3 regions of the Labrys sedimenti genome follow, and region 1 is predicted to be linked to each of the others. Evidence: riboswitches for the same ligand, from Rfam matches in the RefSeq annotation. Region 1 holds a riboswitch; each other region holds the start of a gene.
The links. A riboswitch is a leader RNA that binds a small molecule or an ion and turns the genes downstream of it on or off. The one in region 1 is predicted to bind cobalamin.
Positions count from the first base shown of each region.

Region 1 (4,298 bases):
GCCTTGAGCTTGTCGAACATCAGCCCGTCGGCATCGACATGGGCGGCGAGGTTGACCGAGCCGAGATTGCACACGGCCACCTCGTCATGGGAGGTGTTCAGCGTGATCTCGGTGCACAGGTTCGAGGAATGCACCACGCCGATGTGCCGCTGGGGCGAGCGGATGTTGCAGGGATCCTTGAAAGTGATCCAGGGATGCCCCGTCTCAAACAGCATGGTCAGCATCTTGCGCCACAGGTCCAGGGCGCGGACCTGCCTGAAGACCTTGAGCTCGCCGCGCGCGGCGCGCGCCTCGTGCGCCTCATAGGCGGCCTTGAAGGCGGGGCCGTAGAGATCGTGCAGGTCCGGCGTTTCGTCGGGTGAGAACAGGGTCCAGGGACCGTCCTGTTCGACACGCTCCATGAACAGGTCAGGCACCCAGTTGGCGGTGTTCATGTCATGGGTGCGGCGGCGATCGTCCCCGGTGTTCTTGCGCAGATCGAGGAACTCCTCGATGTCGACATGCCAGGTCTCCAGATAGGCGCAGACCGCGCCCTTGCGCTTGCCGCCCTGGTTGACGGCGATGGCGGTGTCGTTGGCGACCTTGAGGAAGGGCACCACGCCCTGGCTCTCGCCATTGGTGCCTTTGATATGGGCGCCGAGGCCGCGCACATTGCTCCAGTCATTGCCGAGGCCGCCGGAATATTTGGCAAGCAGGGCATTGTCCTTCACCGCCTTGAAGATGCCTTCGAGATCGTCGGACACCGTGGTCAGAAAGCAGGAGGAGAGTTGGGCGCGTAGCGTGCCTGAATTGAACAGGGTGGGCGTCGAGGCCATGAAGTCGAAGGAGGAGAGAAGATCGTAGAACTCGATGGCGCGGCCTTCCCGGTCGATTTCGCGTAGGGCCAGGCCCATGGCCACGCGCATGAAGAAGGCCTGTGGCAGCTCGAAACGCGTGCCGCGAACATGCAAGAAATAGCGGTCATAGAGCGTCTGCAGGCCGAGATAGTCGAATTGCAGGTCGCGCTCGGGCTTGAGGGAGGCTGCAAGGCGGGCGAGGTCGAAGCGCCCGAGCTCCGGGTCGAGCAATTCGTTGGCGATGCCGATGCTGATATAATCGTGGAAATATTCGGCGTAGCGGCTCGCCATCTCGGCCTGCGTCGCCTGTTTGGGATGGCCTCCGACGAAGCTCAGCGCTTCGCGGCGCAGCTTGTCGTTGAGGAGCCGGGCGCTGACCTTGGCGTAATCGGGTTCCGTCTCGATCAGGGTACGGGCGGCGAGGATTGGCGCAAGCGCCAGTTCGTCCTGGCTGATGCCGTCATAGAGGTTGCGCTGGGTCGCGTTCAGCACCGTTTCGGCATGGGTGTCGGCAAGGCCTGCACAGGCCTCGCGCACCAGGGCGACAAGGCGCGTCTGGTCGAGGGGCTGCAAAGTGCCATCCGCCGTCTTCATGCGCAGGGCAGGGGCGGCGGCGACCTGTGCCTCGGCCTTGGCGGCGCGCTCCTGGGCCCGCTGTTCGCGATAGAGCACATAGGCGCGCGCCACCTTGTGGTGCTCGCCGCGCATCAGGGCGAGTTCCACCTGATCCTGGATATCCTCGATATGGAAGGTGCGGCCGGCATCGGCACGGCGGGTCAGGCCGGCGACGATCTGGGCCGTGAGCTCGGCGACGATGTCATGCACCCGGCGCGAAGCGGCGGCGCTGTTCCCCTCGACGGCGAGAAAGGCCTTGGTCAGGGCCACTGCGATCTTCGAAGCATCGAAAGGCGTGACGCCGCCATTGCGGCGAATGACCTGGTAGCCGGGTTCGGATGCCGGGGACGCCTTGTCGGCGCCGGTACCTGGAAAAGGCTTCCTTGTGGTCGTGGCAGTTTCGAGATCAAGAGACATTCGGCAAACCCCAATATGTTGGAGGCTTGGGCCGAGGAGCGCATTCCGCGCCGACGCAGGATGACGCGCCGCGAGCAAGGCGATCCGTCGGGGCACCCCGCCCGAGGAAACGATACGCATCCACAGGCAGGTCTCCTGGCTCGCGGGTCGTTGCGGACTGCCTGCCTTCCCGGGGAGGGTGGGGTAAACCCACCTCTCGGCCAGTGGCCAATCGACAGCCGCTCTCCGCTTACAGTTGCGGGGGCAGCCCCGGCTTTGCCCTAAGGCCTACCGGATTCCCTATTAGCGCCGGAGGCGAATCCGGCGACCTGTGAATACCGTATCTAGTATGCTTTGGTGCCTATCTGTCAATAGATGGTGTGTATCGCCCTTTTTTTCAATGGGGACAGAGTATGCAGGGGCACAAAATTCGTGCCCCGGCACACTTTTTCAGGCGGATGTCGCCGCCCGCGCCGGGGTGGTCTCCTCACGAAGTTGACGGGCGGCAACAACCATGTTGGCGAGAGCCGGCCGGACTTCCGCCCAGCTGCGGGTCTTCAGGCCGCAATCGGGGTTGACCCAGAGCTGGTCGCCGGCGATCCGTTCCTGCGCCTTGGTGAGGAGGTCGCGCATTTCAGCCACGCCGGGGCAGCGGGGAGAGTGGATGTCGTAGACGCCGGGGCCGATCTCGTTGGGGTAGCGATAGGCCCGGAACGCATCGAGCAGCTCCATTCTGGACCGGGCAGTCTCGATCGAGATCACATCCGCATCCAGGCCACCGACGGCATGGATGATGTCGTTGAACTCCGAGTAGCACATATGGGTGTGGATCTGGGTGGCATCGTCGACACCCGAGGAGGCAAGACGAAAACACGCGACCGCCCAGGCAAGATAGGCCTCCTTTTCGGCGTGCCTGAGGGGCAGCCCCTCGCGAATTGCCGGCTCGTCGATCTGGATGATGCGAATGCCGGCCTGTTCGAGATCCCCGACCTCGTCGCGCAAGGCGAGGGCGATCTGCCGGCAGACCTGCTCGCGTTCGATGTCGTCCCGCACGAAGGACCATTGCAGCATGGTGACCGGCCCGGTGAGCATGCCCTTGACGGGGCGCCTGGTGAGGGACTGGGCAAAGCGCGCCCAATCCACCGTCATGGGCCGGGGACGCGAGACGTCGCCATAGATGATCGGCGGGCGCACGCAGCGCGAGCCGTAGCTCTGCACCCAGCCGTGCCGGGTGAAGGCGTAGCCGGCCAGTTGCTCGCCGAAATACTGCACCATGTCGTTGCGCTCGAACTCGCCATGCACCAGCACGTCGAGGCCGATCTCTTCCTGCCAGGCGATGGCCTGCGCCGTCTCCTGGCGCAGGAAGCCGTGATAATCGGCATCGCCGATAAGACCCTTTGCATGGTCCGCGCGGGCTGTGCGCACGGCACTCGTCTGCGGGAACGAACCGATCGTTGTGGTGGGAAATGACGGCAGGCCAAGCCATTCCTGGGCGCGACGGCGTAGCGGGTAGGGATGCTGGCGTTCGTGCATGGCCGGTCTGATCGCGGCCATGCGATCGGCGACGGCCGGATTGTGTATACGATCGGATACACGGCGGGAGCCTGCGGCCGCGTCCGAGCTGCCAAGCGCTTCGCCGACGGCTTTGCGACCATCGACCAGCGCAGTCGCCAGAGTTTTGAGTTCGCCGATCTTCTGCACCGCAAAGGCGAGCCACTTGCCCAGCTCGGGGTCGAGTTCCGTTTCCAGCGCAAGGTCATAGGGCACGTGCAGCAGGGAGCAGCTGGGAGCCAGCACCACGCGATGCGCGCCGAGAGCCGCGACATCGGGCTCGATCCTGTCGAGAAGGGTGGTCAGGTCGCTGCGCCAGACATTGCGGCCGTCGATCACGCCTAGCGACAACACCTTGTCGGCGGGTGCTTCCTCGACCGCTCGCCCGAGCTGTTCCGGTGCCCTTGCCAGGTCGAGATGCAGGCCGGCTGCCGGAAGGGCGAGCGCCAGATTGAGATTGTCGCCCAGGCCGCCGAAATAGCTCGCCACCATGATCTTGAGATCGGAGACTGTACCGGCCAGGACATCGTAGGTCTGGCGCAGCGCCGTGCGTGTCCGCTCGTCGAGATCGAGCACCAGGCAGGGCTCGTCGAACTGCACCCAGTCGGCACCGGCCGCGGCCAGCCTGCGCAGGATCTCGGCATAGACGGGCAGAAGCCCGGGCAGGAGGGCGAGCGGATCGAAGCCGGCATCCTTGCCCTTGCCGAGCAGCAGATAGGTCACCGGCCCGATGAGGACGGGATGGGTGTGGAAGCCGAGCGTCGCGGCCTCCGTGAATTCGTCGATGGGCTTGGTCGAGGCGAGCTCGAAGGCCTGGCCGCGGCGAAATTCGGGAACCATGTAATGGTAGTTGGTGTCGAACCATTTGGTCATTTCGAGCGCGGGAAGCCCGCCGCCGTG
Region 1 is NZ_JAXOUF010000001.1:154,988-159,285, forward strand. Features, by position in the region: gene U1R88_RS00735 (ribonucleoside-diphosphate reductase subunit alpha) at 1-1,868, opposite strand, end outside; cobalamin riboswitch at 1,977-2,195, opposite strand; gene metE (5-methyltetrahydropteroyltriglutamate--homocysteine S-methyltransferase) at 2,298-4,298, opposite strand, start outside.

Region 2 (4,298 bases), on a different contig from region 1:
GCTGCTGCGCCAGGGCGCGGGCGATGTGCAGGCGCTGGCGTTCCCCACCGGAGAGCGTGTGCCACAGGCGACCGGCAAGGCCGGTCATGGCAACCTCCTCGAGCGCGAGATCGACGATGGCGTCATCCCGGCTCGACAAGGGCGTGAAAGCTCCCAGATGCGGCGTTCGCCCAAGCTCCACAGCCTGGCGGGCGGTAATGCGCTCGGCCGTCTCCGCCTGTTGCTCGACCAGGGCGATGCGGCGCGCGACTTCGCGTCGAGCAAGACCGTGGAGCGGGCGGCCCGACAGCAACACCTCGCCGCCCTGTGGCCGGCGAATACCGGCCAGCAGAGACATCAGGCTGGTCTTGCCCGAACCGTTCGGGCCGATAATGCCCAGCAATTCGCCGGGCTGGACCTCCAGCGACACCCCGTGCAGGATCGAGGCCCCGCCTGCCGACCAGGACAGGTTGCGCGCCGACAGGCTCATGCCGTCGCCTTTCTCTGGCTGAGGATGAGGGCAAAGGCCGGCGCTCCGACCAGGGCCGTGATGACGCCGATCGGCAGGACCTGGCCGGGAATGATGATGCGGGACAGAATGTCGGCGACGATCATGAAGACGGCACCGATCAGGGCGCAGGCCGGCAGCAGGCGCCCATGGCGCACGCCGACCACCATTCGCGCCGCATGGGGAATCACCAGGCCGACGAAGCCGATCGATCCGACGATGCTGACCATTACTGCCGTCATCATCGCCGCGATGCCGACGAGTACGACATAGGCACGCCGGACGGAGATGCCGAGGGATGCTGCCGACTCCGTGCCGAAGGTGAAGGCATCGAGCGCGCGCGCATGCCAGAGGCAGACCAGCAGCCCCATGGCCGTGACCGGCAGGGCAAGCCAGACATCCGGCCAGCGCACCCCCGAAAGATTGCCGAGCAGCCAGAACATGATGCCCCGCGCCTGTTCGGCATTGGCCGCCTTGGTGACGATGAAGGAGGTCAGGGCGTTGAAGAGCTGGGACCCGGCGACGCCGGCCAGGATCACCGCGCCGGTGCCGCGGCCCGAGCGCATTGCCAGCAGGGCGACGAAACCGAAGGCCACCAACGCGCCCAGAAAAGCACCGAGCGGCATGCTTAGAAATCCTGCACCGATGCCGAGAATGGCGACCCCGACCGCGCCCGTCGAGGCGCCGGCCGAGATGCCGAGCACATAGGGATCGGCCAGGACATTGCGCAGCAGGGACTGCAGCACGACGCCCGACAGCGCCAGGGCCGCGCCGCAGCAGGCCGCGACGACCGCGCGGCTCAGCCTGTAGTTCCACACGATGCCTTCATCAATGCGATCGAGGGCGTAGCCGGCGCCCCACAGACGGTTGGCCGCCGTCTTGGCCACCACGTCCATCGGAATGGCCGTCTCGCCGATGGCGGCGCCCAGCCAGAGCGCCAGGACGAGCACGGCCAGGGCCAGCAGCCCGATCGCCAGCAATCGTGTGACGGGGCGATTCATCTCAGCGCTTCAGGCCAAAACGCTGGACGGCATCGGCGAGCATCTCGATGCCGTCGACGACGCGTACGCTCGGCTGCATGGCCTGGACGTCCATTTCCACGACATGGCCCTGCTTGACCGCCGGCATCAGGCTCACCACCGGATCGGTCTTGAGGAAATTGAGCTTGACGGCGATGTCGTCGGCCGGATAGCGGCGACGATCCATCCGGCCGGCGACGATGATGGTGGGGTCGGCCTTGGCGATGGTCTCCCAGCCGACGCTCGGCCACTCCTCCTCGCTCTCCACGACGTTCCGGACACCGAGCACGGACATGATATAGCCCGGCACGCTGTTCTTGCCGGCCATGTACGGATCGACATCGACCTTGGCGCTCGAGAACCAGAAGGCAGCGGAGACCTTGCCGTCGCCGGCAGCGATCTTGCGGCGGGCGGCTTCCTCGCGTGCCTTGAGGTCCGCGACGACCTTCGCCCCGCGCTCCTGCACGTCGAAGATCTCGGCGAGTTCCCTGATCTCCTGATAGACCAGATCCATGGTGAAGAGGGTACCGCGCGTGCCGTCGCCACCGCCGGAATTGTCCTTGCCGACGCAATCGGCGGGCGAAACATAGGTCTGGATACCCAGTTCCTCGAACTGCTCTGGCTTGCCGACGATGCCGCTGGGCCCGACATGCCATTGGAACTGGGCCGTCACGAGCTCCGGCTTCTTGCCGATCACGCTTTCGAAGCTCGGATCATTGTCGGCCAGGCGCGGAATCTTGGCATTGGCCTCCTCGTATCCGGGCAGTACGGGGCCGAACCAGACCGCCGTCCCGGCCACCTTGTCGGCAAGACCGAGCAGATAGAGGACCTCCGTGCTGCTCTGCCCCACGGAAACGACGCGGCGCGGCGCATGATCGAAGGTGACGGTGCGGCCGCAATTGGCGAGCTTGAGGGGATATTTCGTTGCCTGCGCCGCCGCCGGATCGATACCCGGCGTCAGGCTGAAGCCGGCGGCAAGCGCGACGGCAAAGCCGAACCAGCGGGCCTTATTCCTTGAAAAGGTCATGATGTTCTCTCGTTCGCGATGGAAATGACCGTCTTCGGCGCGGCCGAAGACGGGTAAACGGCCTCAGGCCAGGGCGTGGCAGAGGGTTCGACGACGCGAAGCGGAGGGAACAGGCGGGCGACAGCCCGGACGTGCGGGAAGATAGGTCACAATGTCTCCTGTTCCGGGCATCCCCGCCCGTGACATGGGATTGATCGAGATGACGGCAGGTTTCCTGGCTCGCGGACGTCGACCTTGCATCTGCCTTCCCATGGGAGACCCACAGTGGCATGGCGCCTTTCGCGCCAGGAGGATGCTCGGCAATCCGCCTACAGTTGCGGGGGCAGCCACGGCATGGGCTTTTAAGGAAGCCGAACCGTGTTCCCTATTACTCCCGACGGACTTGCATCCGACGGGAACCGTCAACGCCACAGTTACCGGGGTGTCGCCAGCGCGGTCAAGCGAATATGCAAAGCATGCATCGGCCGATGCCGGGCGCTGCCTTCCTGCTTCAGCCCGCGTCTGTCGCCGCCTGTACGCGGCAGGCCAGGAACCCCTGTTCAATCACGTCCCTGGGCAGATTGCGGCCGATGAAGACCAGGCGGCTCCGGCGCTCCTCCTCGGGCTTCCAGGGGCGCTGATGGTCGCCTTCGAGCAGCATGTGCACGCTCTGGACAACGAAGCGCTGGGGATCGCCGTCAAAGGCGACAATCCCCTTCATGCGCAGCATGTCGGTGCCGAATTGCTGCACGATCATGTCGAGCCAGGGCATGAACCTGCCGGGGTCGAGCGGCTCGCGGGACACCAGGGCGAAGCTGCCGACATGATCGTCATGCTCGTGCTCGTGGAAGCCCTCGAGGAAATCGGGCTCGGCTTCGAGGATGCGGTCGAGGTCAAAGGCGCCGCGGCCGAGCACCTTGTCGAGCGCGATGTCGCAACGGCGGGTCTGGTGGAGGGTGGCTGTGGGATTGATGCGACGGATCCGCTTCACCACCCGGTCGAGTTCCTCCGCCGTGACCAGATCAATCTTGTTGAGCAGGATCGTATCGGCGAAGGCGAGCTGCTCCTGGGCCTCATGCGCGGTCTCGATTTCGCCGAGCAAATGCCGGGCGTCGACCACGGTGACGATCGAATCGAGCCGGACCCTGGCGCGCACGTCATCGTCGACGAAGAAGGTCTGGGCGACCGGCGCGGGATCGGCCAGCCCGGTCGTCTCGATCAGGATGGCATCGAAGCGGTCGCGCCGGCGCATCAGGCCCTCGATGATGCGGATCAGATCGCCGCGCACCGTGCAGCAGATGCAGCCATTGTTCATCTCGAAGATTTCCTCGTCGGTATCGACGACGAGATCGTTGTCGATGCCGACTTCACCGAACTCATTGACGATGACGGCATATTTCCTGCCATGGCTCTCGGTCAGGATCCGGTTGAGAAGCGTGGTCTTGCCTGCCCCGAGATAGCCGGTGAGGACAGTGACGGGGGTCTGCGGCAGGGGCTGCATGATGTCGGAATTCCTTGATCCATTGCGAAAACGGGCATGTCGATGCCGTAGGCGCTCGATTGAGCCTCCACTTGAATGAAACGTTATAACATAACTTTATGGATCGCAAGCAGGTCCTCCAATGCCATCGCAGGAGCAGCCGGCATCCTGGCGGAGAAGTGGAAGCGGCCCTGGCAAGCGGGATTATTCCACTGGAATTGCCTGCCGGCGGAGGAATTCAACGCGAGAGATTTTCGAATCACGACCTGTGTCGGGTAAGCCTCCTCCATCTCCCCGGAATGGAAT
Region 2 is NZ_JAXOUF010000002.1:804,450-808,747, reverse strand. Features, by position in the region: gene U1R88_RS10180 (ABC transporter ATP-binding protein) at 1-469, opposite strand, end outside; gene U1R88_RS10175 (FecCD family ABC transporter permease) at 466-1,488, opposite strand; gene U1R88_RS10170 (ABC transporter substrate-binding protein) at 1,490-2,533, opposite strand; cobalamin riboswitch at 2,721-2,951, opposite strand; gene U1R88_RS10165 (CobW family GTP-binding protein) at 3,024-4,013, opposite strand.
Region 2: another riboswitch for cobalamin. It lies ahead of U1R88_RS10170 (ABC transporter substrate-binding protein); the one in region 1 lies ahead of U1R88_RS00735 (ribonucleoside-diphosphate reductase subunit alpha).

Region 3 (4,298 bases), on a different contig from region 1:
GGACACCGATCCGAGGGACAGCGTCAGGGCTGCCGCTGCCGCGCAACCGGCGAGATGTTTTGAAAGCCGCATTTCAGTTCCCTTCATGGATGGCCCGTGTCGGGCTCATTCTCAGTTCTGACATCCGCATCATTCAAGAGACTTGAATTCATGTCAAGTTACTTGAATGGCGGTTTCAGGGATTCTTGAAACGCCGACGGCGGAGAGCTTTGAAGAGGCTAGAGAAGAAACGCTTCTGTCATCCCCGGCGGGGCCAGAGGCCCCGGGAAGGGGAACCAGAGCCAGGGGCTCCGTTTTGCCCCTGGATTCCCTTCCCGCCGCCTGCGGCGGCGCCGGGAATGACAGAAGCGTCTTATTTGCTCCTCGAGGTTTCCTCAGAAAGTGGCAGGCGTGTTGACCCAGAAGATGCTGGCGCGCTCCGTTCCGGTGTTGCGATACCAGTGCGGCAGTTCCGACTTGAACACGAAGGTGTCGCCGACGGAGAGCTTGAAGGTGCGCTCGCCGACCATCAGCTCCACGGTTCCGGCCAGCACATAGCCGACCTCCTCGCCCTGATGCTGGATCGGCCCGGCGCTCTCGCCGCCGGCTTCGATGTGGTGAATGTTGCACTGAAGGAGATGGCCGGAGGAATAGGGGATCACCCGTTCCAGCGAAATGCCTTCGCCGCGCCGGAGTGGGTCCAGCGAGATCAGCGGGCGCGTGCCGGCGCGAAAGACGATGCCCTCCTCGCTGTCCGTCTCCTCGAACATCCAGCCGATATTGGTGCCCAGCACTTCGACCAGGCGGTGCAGCATGGGCAGGGAAGGGGAGGCCTTGCCATTCTCGATCTTGGACAGGAGGCTTTCCGAGCAGTCCGCGGCCGTCGCCAGGGCCTTCAGCGTCAGCCCCCTTGTCTGCCGCGCCAGGCGAAGGCGCGTGCCGAGGCGCACCGGATTGGCCTGTTCCAGGGGATCGGGCTGATCGCCGGCGCGTCGTTTGAGGTCGATCTTGTTCATTGCGCGATTGCCAGGATGCTTGATTGCCCGAGAGCCTAGCCGACGATTCTAGGCCACAAGCCCGCACCCTGTCCACTTCGCCGCCGGCCGACTGGCATCGACGTCCCGGATGGCTGGGCAGCCGCCACCTCCCATGCTACATCCGCAAGACCTTCGGTGCCCGCTTGCGGGAGAATCGGGAACGCGGTTCGAAGCCGCGACGTGCCCAACGCTGTAAGGGGGACTATCCGGGCAGGTTTCAGGCCACTCGCTCTGCGGGGAAGGCGTCCGGATGGGTGGATCCCAAGTCAGAAGACCGGCCGGAGGCGATAGATCGGCGTGCGCGGACGGCGCGGCGATTGCCATCGTAAGGGGAACAGCGATGGAGCCTTCCAAGCAGGCGCTTGCGCCTTCGGGTCCGTTTTCGCCGGCCGAACGCGAAGCCGTCTATCGCGCCATCTTCACCAGGCGGGATGTCCGCAGCCAGTTCAGTTCGCAACCCGTGCCGGACGACGTCCTCGCCCGCATCTTGCTCGCCGGGCATCACGCCCCCTCGGTCGGCTTCATGCAGCCCTGGAGCTTCCTGGTGCTGCGCTGCCCCGAGACCCGCCACAAGGTGCAGGCCCTTTTCGAAGAGGCCAATGCCGAGGCGGTGGCGATGTTCTCGCCTGAGAGGCAGGCGCAATATCGTTCGCTGAAGCTGGAAGGCATCGTCGATGCCCCGGTCAATCTGTGCATTACCTGCGATCCCGACCGGGCCGGACCCGTGGTGCTCGGCCGCACCCATGACATGGCCATGGACCGCTACTCCACCGTCTGCGCGGTGCAGAACATCTGGCTTGCGGCACGGGCCGAGGGCGTCGGGGTCGGCTGGGTCAGTATCGTCGATCCCATGCGCCTGCGCGAGGCGCTGGGCATTCCCGAACGCGTGGTGCCGGTCGCCTATCTATGTCTTGGCTATGTGCACGAAGCCTATGCCCGGCCGGAGCTGGAGGTGAAGGGCTGGCGCCAGCGTTTGCCACCGGAGGCCGTACTGAGCTTCGATAGCTGGGACGGGCGGCAGCCCGACCATCCCTTGCTCGCCGCCATGCGGGCCGCTATGGGAGATGCAGCTTCATAGAGCAAAGCGCAAAATGCTTTGGAGTGGCCGGCGCAGATAAGCGCCGTCCCGATCGGATGACACGGGCGATGGATTTCCTGCGTAAGAATGCGATCTGGATCATCGCGCTGCTGATCGCCAGCCTGGTTCTGCTGGAGGGGCCGAGGGCGATCCTGATCGGGGCTTTCGCGGCCGTTGTAGTCGGCCTGTTCTGGCTTTTGCGTGGCAAGGCCCGCAAGCCGGCGGCTGCCCGCCGGCTCGAGGCCGGGCCGAAGGTGGTTCCCCTCCCGCTCGACCGCGGCGCCGATACCGTCCGCCCGCAGGCGCTCGAGCGCGTTTCTCTCAAGACCATCGACGATCCCAGGCTTGCCGCCGTCGTCCTGATGATCCAGCTCGTGCGCACCAATGGTCTGCTGACCCAGGCCGAACGGAACACGATCCTCGCGCTGATGGCGGACCCTCTCGGTATCGACGACCGCGAGCGTGTCTATGAGCAAGCCCTGCTGCTGACGGACCGGGGCCGGGTGTTCACGCCGGTCGCCGAGGAATTGGTGCCGCTTTTCCGCGCCCGCCTGTCCCTGTCCGAGCGCCAGCAACTCGTCGACATGCTGGGCAAGGTCGCCAATGCCTATGGCGAGGCCAGCGATTTGCAGCGCGAGGCGATCGTCCGGCTGAAGCGGCACCTTCTGGCGCCGGATGCCGCGGCCGGGCGCTCGCTCAATTGAAGTAGAAGGCGTAGCTCGCGACGTCGCCGCCGAAGATGCGGGTGGCCTGTCCCCAGGCCTCGGCGTCCATCACCTTGCCATCGTCGAGGTAGGGCAGGGCGCCCGGGCCGGTGATCCACAGCACCAGGTCGAAATTGCCGGGCTGCTCGAAGACCCTGGCGAGATTGACGCCCTTGGTGAAACGCCAATGCGGCATCAGCAACTTGCCGTCCAGCACCTGCTCGACCTGGCCGAGCAGCGCAAGCCATGAGTCGATACGCTCCTGCGTTACTTCGAGGGAGGGCAGGACGCCACTCTTCTGCCGCGGGCCGGGCAGCCATTCGTGATCGTCGTCGGTCTCCTTGCCGATCAGCGCCCAGGTCTCACGGTTGAGCCGGATTACCGTCTTGAAATGGCCGCGGACTTCCAGCCACATCGCCTTGTCGGCCACCGGCCAGTCGATGGTATGCACCAGGCTGATCAGGTCGGCGATGGCGTCGGTGTCGCGCTTGCTGGTGCCGAACAGCGTCATGCCCAATCCGTCGCCGTCTTCAGCGCCATTGGCCTTGGCAAGGCCGCTGACGGGGCGCGGAAACAGGCTGCCGAAGCCAGCGTCCCAGCTGCGCGACATGTCGTGCGACAAGAGGGTCTTGGTCAGGGCCATCAGGAAGTTGCAATAGCCGCGCAACCATTTGGCGTCCGCCGTGTCGAAGGCGACGATGAAGGGCTTGGGCTTGCCGGCATCGTCGAGGTCGGAGATCGCGGCGCCGATATGGTCGCGCTCGTCGATGATGCCGTCGCCGTTCCAGTCGAAGCGGGTGACGGAGAGATCGACCGTGAGCTTGGCCTCGATGTCGCCGACCTCTGCCAGGGTTTGGTCCGCCTTTTCGAGGTCGGCCACGAAGGTGGTGAGGATGCCGCGAAAATCCTGATAGGTGATGGGCTGCGGATCGGGATTGGTGCTGAAGACGGTACCTGACAGGCCGAGCAGGCGCATTGCCGGGATTTCGGTTGCAAAGCCATATTTGTAGAGGGCTTGCGACAGATGTTCGAGCGCCCGTGCCGTGCGTACCATGCCGAGGCCGAGTCTGGCGTCGGCATTGCCGCTGGCCTTGGTGGCGAGGGCCAGCATCTGCTCGTCCGCCTCGCTGATGCGGCCCTTGCCGAGATAGCTCTGGAACAGGGCCGAGGCCGCATTGTCGGCCCTGGCCGGCGCGAGAGAGACCGCCACCGTCAGCGCGGCGGCCATGGCCCATGTCAGCAGATAGCGCATCGTCATTCCCGTCGGGGCACGGCATACACCGGGAATCGGAGGGAGCCTGCCTGAAAGATCGTTGGATAGGGCATAGGCCGCGAACGCCGCAACGACTTTGCGGCGCCGAGGAAAGAGCTCCCTCAGTACAGGTCTCAGTCGAACACACCAGCCACGCTGCCGGTCAGGTCGACGCCATCCTTGAGCACCCGCAGGCGATAGGCGGCAATGGAATAGACCCCGATCAGCCACGCATACATCAGCGGCAG
Region 3 is NZ_JAXOUF010000002.1:344,179-348,476, forward strand. Features, by position in the region: gene U1R88_RS08060 (ABC transporter substrate-binding protein) at 1-72, opposite strand, end outside; gene U1R88_RS08065 (cupin domain-containing protein) at 375-995, opposite strand; cobalamin riboswitch at 1,133-1,313, shown strand; gene bluB (5,6-dimethylbenzimidazole synthase) at 1,357-2,094, shown strand; gene U1R88_RS08075 (TerB family tellurite resistance protein) at 2,163-2,798, shown strand; gene U1R88_RS08080 (hypothetical protein) at 2,791-4,050, opposite strand; gene U1R88_RS08085 (DUF975 family protein) at 4,185-4,298, opposite strand, start outside.
Region 3: another riboswitch for cobalamin. It lies ahead of bluB (5,6-dimethylbenzimidazole synthase); the one in region 1 lies ahead of U1R88_RS00735 (ribonucleoside-diphosphate reductase subunit alpha).